One region of the Janthinobacterium amylolyticum genome, then DNA from elsewhere that is predicted to be linked to it. Evidence: riboswitches for the same ligand, from Rfam matches in the RefSeq annotation. Region 1 holds a riboswitch; the other holds the start of a gene.
The links. Region 1 has a riboswitch for thiamine pyrophosphate ahead of ACQ4WR_RS14120 (TonB-dependent siderophore receptor). Riboswitches for the same ligand answer to the same signal wherever they lie in the genome.
Positions count from the first base shown of each region.

Region 2: linked by a shared signal. The riboswitch ahead of thiC (phosphomethylpyrimidine synthase ThiC) and the one ahead of ACQ4WR_RS14120 (TonB-dependent siderophore receptor) in region 1 are both predicted to bind thiamine pyrophosphate.

Region 1 covers NZ_JBNYXL010000006.1:98,930-103,117, reverse strand. Annotated here, with positions in the region: gene ACQ4WR_RS14125 (AAA family ATPase) at 1-111, shown strand, start outside; gene ACQ4WR_RS14120 (TonB-dependent siderophore receptor) at 222-2,399, opposite strand; TPP riboswitch at 2,485-2,582, opposite strand; gene ACQ4WR_RS14115 (iron-containing alcohol dehydrogenase) at 2,662-3,819, opposite strand; gene ACQ4WR_RS14110 (ferritin family protein) at 3,958-4,188, shown strand, end outside.
Region 2 covers NZ_JBNYXL010000009.1:145,685-149,872, reverse strand. Annotated here, with positions in the region: gene ACQ4WR_RS19910 (thiazole synthase) at 1-37, opposite strand, end outside; gene thiS (sulfur carrier protein ThiS) at 53-256, opposite strand; gene thiC (phosphomethylpyrimidine synthase ThiC) at 276-2,189, opposite strand; TPP riboswitch at 2,269-2,384, opposite strand; gene ACQ4WR_RS19895 (hypothetical protein) at 2,469-2,738, opposite strand; gene ACQ4WR_RS19890 (response regulator) at 2,778-3,584, opposite strand; gene ACQ4WR_RS19885 (PAS domain-containing hybrid sensor histidine kinase/response regulator) at 3,613-4,188, opposite strand, start outside.

The DNA of each region.
Region 1 (4,188 bases):
GTCTACCACGTGCTGCACGACAGCCTGGAGGCGCGCCTGGCCCAGGCCGCGCCTTTGCTGCGGCAGGCGCTTGATGCGGCGCCTGCCTTCTCTTCTCTTCGGAGCACCTGACAAAACCGTAGCGGGCGGCAGCGAATTGTGGTTGAGATGCGCCACTGTGCGAATGCACAGTGAGCATCGGAGGCCGCGATCCGCGACGCGCAGCAGGTTTGGTTCGGTGTTTAAAAGTCGAACTGCGCCGAGACTTTGAGTGTCCGGCTTGCGCCCGGGAACAGGTAGCCGCCTGCTTCCGGCGTCACGTCGCGCCAGTAGAACTTGTCCGTCAGGTTGTTGACGGTGGCGCGCAGCACGGCTGGCGTGCCGGCCAGGCGCGTGGCGTAGGCGGCGCCCAGGTTGAACACGCTGTACGAGGGCACGAAGGTTGTGTTGTTGTTCTCAAACGCCTTCTTGCCCGCATATTCCCAGCTGCCATTCACGCTCAGGCCGGCCACTTGCGGCACGGCGTAGTTGGCGCGCACGGCGGCCTTGAATGCCGGCACGTTGGGCACGCGCTTGCCATCATAGTCCGCACTGCCCGTATCCGACTGCTGGCTGTTCAGGGCCGTGATGGAGGCGCCCAGGTTCAGGTTGGCGCCAGCCTTGCCCTGCGCCGACAGTTCCAGCCCGCGATGCTGGGCCTGGCCCGCACGCACGAAGTGGTAGGTGCTCATGCTGCTGTCGAGGTACTGGTTGAATTCCAGGCCCTTGCGGATCTGGAACAAGGTGGCGGCGACCATGAAGTCCGGCGTCAAGTCCGCCTTCACGCCCAGTTCGACCTGCTTCGATCGGCTTGGCGTCAGTTCCACGTTGGCGTTTTCCGCGTAGCGGTCGGCCGTGCCGCCGTGTTCCATGCCGTGCGAATACGAGGCGTACACGGCGATATTGTCTTGCGGGTTGTACACCAGCGCCACGTTCGGCAGCAGGAAGTCGTGTTTGGCGCGGATTTCCTTGTCGGCCTTCAGCACGTACTGGTAGCCATCCACATCGATCTGGCGTACGCCGCCATGCAGCTTCCAGTTCGGTGCCAGGCTGACGATGTCCTGCACGAAGACGGATTTTTCCTTGTCGTTGCGCACCAGGCGCACGGGGCCCGTGACGCCGTCGGATGGGGCGACGATGACGGGGCGGTAGATGTTGCTGATGCCCACTTCGTCATACACATACTTGCCGGCCCGGTCCTTGCGGTTGAAATACGACACGCCGGCCGTGACTTCATGGCGCAGGCTGCCTGTGGCGAACTTGCCCTGGATCATGGCTTGTGCGCTCAGCGGCTTTTTCGTTTCGCCCAGACTGCGGAAGTCCCACACGGAGAAATCGCCATTGCTGCAGAAGACGGGCGCCCAGCCTTCCGGGCTGCAGCCATACGGATATGCGGTGTAGTCGTCGCGCTTGAACGAGTGCTGGTTGGCGGAGACGGTGGCGTGCCAGTCCTCGTTGAAGGCGTACTGGAAGCGCAGGCCGAGATTGCTGGTGACGGTTTCCACGGGGTGCGTCCAGGGCTGCTTGTTGAGCATGGTGTCGGCGCTGACGTTGGAAGGCAGCTTGCCATTGCTCAGCAGCTGGAAGCCCGGTGCCGTCACTTGCGCCTTGTCCTGGTAGTCGGCGTCGAGTTGCAGCAGCGCTTGCGGCGAAATTTGCCAGTCGAAGGCGCCGGAAATGAACTTGCGGTTGCCGTCGGCGCCCCGGATGTAGGAGCGCAGGCGCTCGGCCGCCACGTTGATGCGGTAGCCGAAGCGCTTGTCTTCCAGGCGTCCGCCCAGGTCGACGGCGCCGTACAGGGTGCCCCGTTCGCGCGCTTCCACGGTGACCGTGCGCAGCGGCGCGGCGGTGGGGCGCTTGACGATGAAATCGATCACGCCGCCCGGTGCCGCCACGCCCGCCTGCAAGCCGGCCAGGCCTTTCAGCACTTCGATGCGTTCCTTGTTTTCCAGCGCAATTTGCGTGTCGCCGGGAATCGCCACGCCATCCTTGCGGTAGCTGGAGTTCGTGTCGAGTTTAAAACCGCGGATGGTGAACTGTTCCGCATAGCCGACGGCGTTGTACGACTCGTTGATGCTGGCGTCGAGCTTGACGGCATCGCTGAGGTTGCGGATCTGCAGGTCCTGCATTTCCTTCTGCCCGATGACGGTGACGGAAGCCGGCGTTTGCAGCAGCGGCGCGTCGGAAAAGCCGCCGACGGAGGCGCGCTTGGCGGCCGGCGCCTTGCTGGCCGTGACGACCACTTCGGCCATGCTTTGCGCCTCGGCCTTGGCCTGCGGGTCGGCAGCTTCGGCGGCGTCGTTCGTGGCAAAGGCTGGCGCGGCAAACGCGTGCAGGATGGCCAGGGTCAGTACAGAAACAGATAAATTCGGTGTGGACATAGATTGCTCGTGGTTCAAGCCGTCTCTGGAAAGAGCACGGCAGGCTGCTTGTTCGGCTGGCGCCAACGCAGGAGCTATCAAAGGAGGGAGGTACTTTGCGCTTTCCTTCGCTGGCATTATCCAGATCAGGTACGAAGGGTATCTCTCACCCGGATAACAGCTCCAGGACCCCTAGCGAACGGATAGCTTAGCATGAACCACGGCCCGCTGTCCCACCTGGCTGACCGTTTTACAACAGTGTGCGTCGAATGTGCAGCCGGCGCTACAGGCTTAGTTCCAGCACCCTGCGGCTGACTTCCGGCGTGATGTCGCGCTGCTCGCCCAGCGCCGTCATGCCGTGCGCTTCCAGCGCGGACACGACGGCGTCCACGCTGGCATGGTTCAGGCCATAGTCTGCCAGGCGCGTCTTGACACCCATGTGGCGGAAGAAATACTCGGTGCGCGCGATGGCCGCCTCGATGCGGCCATCCTCGTCGCCGCCATCGAGGCCCCACACGCGGGCCGCGTACTGCAGCAGCTTGGCGCGCTTGGCCTGCTTGCGCACGCGCAGCATGCTGGGCAGGATGATGGCCAGCGTCTGTGCGTGATCGAGTTCGTACAAGGCCGTCAGTTCGTGGCCGATGGCGTGCGTCGACCAGTCCTGCGGCACGCCCACGCCGATCAGGCCGTTCAAGGCCAGGGTGGCGCTCCACATCACGTTGGCGCGCACGTCGTAGTCGTCCGGCTGCGACAGCGCCTTCGGCCCTTCCTCGATCAGGGTCAGCAGGATGCCTTCCGCGAAGCGGTCCTGCACCGAGGCGTTGACGGGAGTGGTCAGGTATTGCTCCATCACATGCGCGAAGGCGTCGACGACGCCATTGCCCACCTGGCGCAGCGGCAAGGTAAAGGTCTTCGACGGGTCCAGCACGGAAAATTTCGGATATACCTTGCGGCTCATGAACGAGCGTTTTTCCTGCGTCGCCTTGCGCGTGATGACGGCCGAGCCATTCATCTCGGATCCCGTGGCCGGCAAGGTCAATACGGTGCCGAAGGGCAGGGCGGCCTCGACGATCTTGCCGCCTTTCGCCAGGATGTCCCACGGGTCCCCTTCATGCAGGGCGGCGGCGGCGATGAACTTGGTGCCATCGACAACAGAACCGCCGCCGACGGCCAGCAGGAAATCGATGCGCTCGCTTTTCACCAGGGCCACGGCCTGCATCAACGTTTCATAGCTGGGATTGGGTTCGATGCCGGCAAATTCCAGCACGGCATGGCCGGCCAGCGCGGCCCTGACTTCATCGTAGACGCCGTTCTGCCGGATGCTGCCGCCGCCATACGTCATGAGCACCCGGGCCTGGGGCGGGATCAGCGCCGTGATGCTGGCGATCTGGCCCTGGCCGAAGAGGATTTGCGTTGGATTGTAAAAGTCGAAATTGAACATGTGGCTCCCGCTGTGTAGGCTAATGCTGAGCCATGATTATGGCCGAACGGGTGGAAACGTGTCGTGGACGCTTGAGCTTTTCCTCCGCGCGGCGGAGAATGCAGCCGATATCACTTCACTCCGCGAAAAGGAATGCGCATGACCACCGTCCCACTGGAAGAATCCGACTTGCCCGCCACCGCGCTGGACATGCACCGCGCCATCGGCGCCACCATCGCCGCGCTGCAGGCGCTGGACTTGAACAGCCAGCGTTTCGAAGCCTGCACCGACCCGGAACTGCGCCGCGTGCTGGCCCACGCGGGCGACACGAGCCGGCGCGAAATGTCCATGCTGCTCGAATGGATGCGCCGCCGCGACGCGCGCCTGGAC
Region 2 (4,188 bases), on a different contig from region 1:
CGATGGTCAGCAGGTCGTCGTTGTGATTGCTTGTCATTGCTTTTTCCTTAGTCTAGCCGCCACCGATGGCGCGGACGATCTCAACCTGGTCTTGTACTTGCAAGACCTGTCCCGGCCACGCCTTGCGCGGCACCACATGGCGGTTCACGGCCAGCGCCAGCGCCTGGTTTTCCAGCGACAGCGCGGCGATCAATTGGTCCAGGGTTTGCCCGGGCGGCACCTGGTGCGGTGCGCCGTTGAGGGTGATCTGTATCAATGCACTCATCACGCTCCCCTCAGACCTTGCGGTACAGTTCGGCGCCGTTCTTGATGAACTCGATGGCCTTGACTTCCATGCCCTGCTTGAGCGCCTTGTCTTCCGCGATGCCCATGCCGGCCGCGTACTCGCGCACTTCCTGCGTGATTTTCATGGAGCAGAAATGCGGGCCGCACATGGAGCAGAAATGCGCCACCTTGGCAGAATCCTTGGGCAAGGTTTCATCGTGGAATTCGCGCGCCTTGTCCGGGTCCAGGCCGATATTGAACTGGTCGTCCCAGCGGAATTCAAAACGGGCTTTCGACAGCGCGTTGTCGCGGATCTGCGCGCCCGGATGGCCTTTCGCCAGGTCGGCCGCATGCGCCGCGATTTTATAGGTGATGATGCCGTCCTTGACGTCATTCTTGTTCGGCAGGCCCAGGTGTTCCTTCGGCGTCACGTAGCACAGCATGGCCGTGCCATACCAGCCGATCAGGGCCGCGCCGATGCCGGACGTGATGTGGTCATAGCCGGGAGCGATATCGGTGGTCAGCGGCCCCAGCGTATAGAACGGCGCTTCGCCGCACTGGTCCAGCTGCAAGTCCATGTTTTCCTTGATCAGCTGCATCGGCACATGGCCCGGGCCTTCGATCATCACTTGCACGTCGTGCTTCCAGGCGACTTGCGTCAGTTCGCCCAGGGTTTTCAGTTCGCCCAGCTGCGCTTCGTCATTGGCGTCGTAGATGGAGCCGGGGCGCAAGCCGTCGCCCAGCGAGAACGACACGTCATACGCCTTCATGATCTCGCAGATCTCTTCGAAATGCGTGTACAGGAACGATTCCTGGTGGTGCGCCAGACACCATTTCGCCATGATGGAGCCGCCGCGCGAGACGATGCCCGTCAGGCGCTTGGCTGTCATCGGCACATAGCGCAGCAGCACGCCAGCGTGAATGGTGAAGTAATCGACGCCCTGCTCCGCCTGCTCGATCAGGGTGTCGCGGAAGATTTCCCAGGTCAGGTCTTCCGCCTTGCCATTGACCTTTTCCAGCGCCTGGTAAATCGGCACGGTGCCGATGGGCACGGGACTGTTGCGGATGATCCATTCGCGCGTCTCGTGGATGTGCTTACCCGTCGACAGATCCATGACGTTGTCGCCGCCCCAGCGGATGGCCCAGGTCATCTTTTCCACTTCCTCGCCGATCGACGAGGTGACGGCGGAGTTGCCGATATTCGCGTTGATTTTCACCAGGAAATTGCGGCCGATGATCATCGGCTCGACTTCCGGATGGTTGATGTTGGCAGGGATGATGGCGCGGCCGCGGGCGATTTCCTCGCGCACGAATTCGGCCGTGATTTCGGCCGGAATACTGGCGCCGTAAGCCTGGCCCGGATGCTGTCGGCCCATCAGCTCGGCCAGGCGTACGCCCATGGGGCCGGAGGCCTGCAGCTCGCGCAGATACTCCTGGCGGCGCATGTTTTCGCGGATGGCGACAAATTCCATTTCCGGCGTGATGATGCCGCGCCTCGCGTAATGCATTTGCGTGACGTTCTTGCCGGCGACGGCGCGGCGCGGCTTGCGGTGCAGGTTGAAACGCAGCTCGGCCAGCTTCGGGTCGGCCAGACGCGCGATGCCGTAGTCGGAAGTCGGACCGGGCAATTCTTCCGTATCGGCCCGTTCCATGATCCATGGCAGGCGCGGCGTGTCGAGGCCCGAGCGGATGTCGATCTGCACGTCCGGGTCCGTGTAGGGGCCCGAGGTATCGTAGACATAGATGGGCGGGTTCTTTTCGCCGCCGAACGACGCTTCCGTGTCGGACTGGCTGATTTCGCGCATGGGCACGCGAATATCGGGGCGGCTGCCCTGCACATAAATCTTGCGGGAATTGGGCAGCGGCGCGATGGCGGCTTCGTCGACCGTGGCGGTGGCGGAAAGAAATTTCGGATTGGCGTTCATTTTGGCTCCTTGGCTTGGCTTTTATTCAGCCTGGAGCCAGCTAAGGAGGTTCGGATGCGCGCACGCGGAAAAAGCAGGTGCGGTCATCCTAAAGCTTCCCTTCGCTGGCATTATCCAGATCAGGTTCGGAGGGTATTTCTCACCCGCGCTTGCACTGTGTTTTCACAGCGAAAGGCAGGACCCCTAGCGTTTGCCGCCTTGCGGCAGCGAGCCAATTATACGCGTTTCAAGGCGCGTGGCCAGATGATTTCGTGCAGGTGTCGCGTTTGCGTCCCGGTCTTATTTTTTCTTGCCCCAGCGCCAGCTGGTCGGTTCGCCCTTCAGCCAGCACACGCCGACGAGCGCGCCGGCGATGACCACTTCATACACGATGTACAGCGCCAGCCCGTCCTGCGGCGGAAACAGGAAGGCGCCGCAGGCGAACAGCCCCAGCGCGCCCAGAAAGACCAGCCAGCCCTGCCAGGTGATGGGCATGCCCCAGCCCCAGCCATAGGTCTTGGCGGGAAACCAGTATTGCGGCGGCGTTGCGGGTGGCGCTTTGTCAGCCATGATGCTTTCCTTGTCGATGTGGATAGCGGCAAGTATAAATCAGCGGCTGTGATGGCGTGCGCTGACATCGAGGCCGATGCCCCGGTAGCCGATGAAGCGGCTGCCATTGTCGAACATCGGCTCGCCGCTCACTTGCAGGTACTGCACGCTGCCGTCCGCGTTCGTGCGGCTGTAGATGAAGTCGAGGAACGGCTCGCGCGCGGCGATTTTCGCGTCCAGCAAGGCGCGCTCGCTGGCGTTCCAGCGCTGCGGCTCTTCCTCGCTGCCGATGCCCAGCATCTCGGCGACGGGGCCGGAAAAGCGCGTCAAATTGCCCTGCGCATCCTGTTCCCAGTACCAGTCGGACGACAGTTCCGTGAAGCGCTGGAAGCGTGCTTCGCTTTCGCGCAATTCCGCCGTGCGTTCTTCCACCATCTGTTCCAGCGACTTGCTGTACTGACCCAGCTTCTGGTACAGCAACCGCACTTCCAGCATGTTGTGGATGCGCGTCTTCACTTCCACCAGGTCGAAGGGCTTGCTGACAAAATCCTTGGCGCCGGCCTGCAGCGCGCGCAGCTTGTGGCCGGGCTGGGCCGTGATGACCAGCACCGGCAGATAGCTGCCCGCTTCGAGTTCGCGCAAGCCTTCCATGACTTCAAAGCCATCCATTTCCGGCATCTGCAAGTCAAGCAGGATCAAATCGTAGCGGTGCTGCTGGTGCAGCGCGCGCACGGCTTGCGGGTCCATGGTGGAGGCGATGCGCGTATAGCCGGCGTTGCGCAGCACCTGTTCCAGCAGCATGACGTTGGCCTCCTGGTCATCGACGATGAGGATGCTGGCGTTCAGGATCTCGGTGGCTTGAAGCATGGCGGTATTCCTAAAAATAAGTGCTGAATCAGCGTACTGCATGAGTGTCGTCGGCCAGGCCATGCGCAGCCGCATGGTGCAGGGCCACGTCGAGCGCGTCCATGAATTCGACGACCTTGATCGGCTTGGTCAGATAGCGGAAGAAGCCGGCCTGCAAGCCTTTTTCGATGTCGCGCGGCACGGCGTTGGCCGACAGCGCCATGACGGGTATGTGGCTGGTGAGCGGATCGCCGTGCAGGATGTGCAGGGCGCCAAAGCCGCTGATGCCGGGCAGGTTGATGTCCATCAGGATCACGTCCGGCTGGTAGGTGCGCGCCAGGTCGATGCCCAGGTGCGCATCGATGGCCGTCAGCAGTTTCAAATCGCTGCGGCGGGCGATCAATTGTTCCACCAGCGCCAGGTTGGCGGGATTGTCTTCCACGTACAGCAAGGTGCGCTGCAAGTCCTGCTGCGTGCGCACTTGCGGCAACGCGTCGCCATGGCCCAGCACCAGTTCCGGCGCGCTGCTGGCGGCCAGTTCGAACCAGAAGGTGGTGCCCACGCCCACCGTGCTGTCGACGCCTATGGTGCCGCCCATCAGCTCGACCAGCTGCTTGGTGACAAC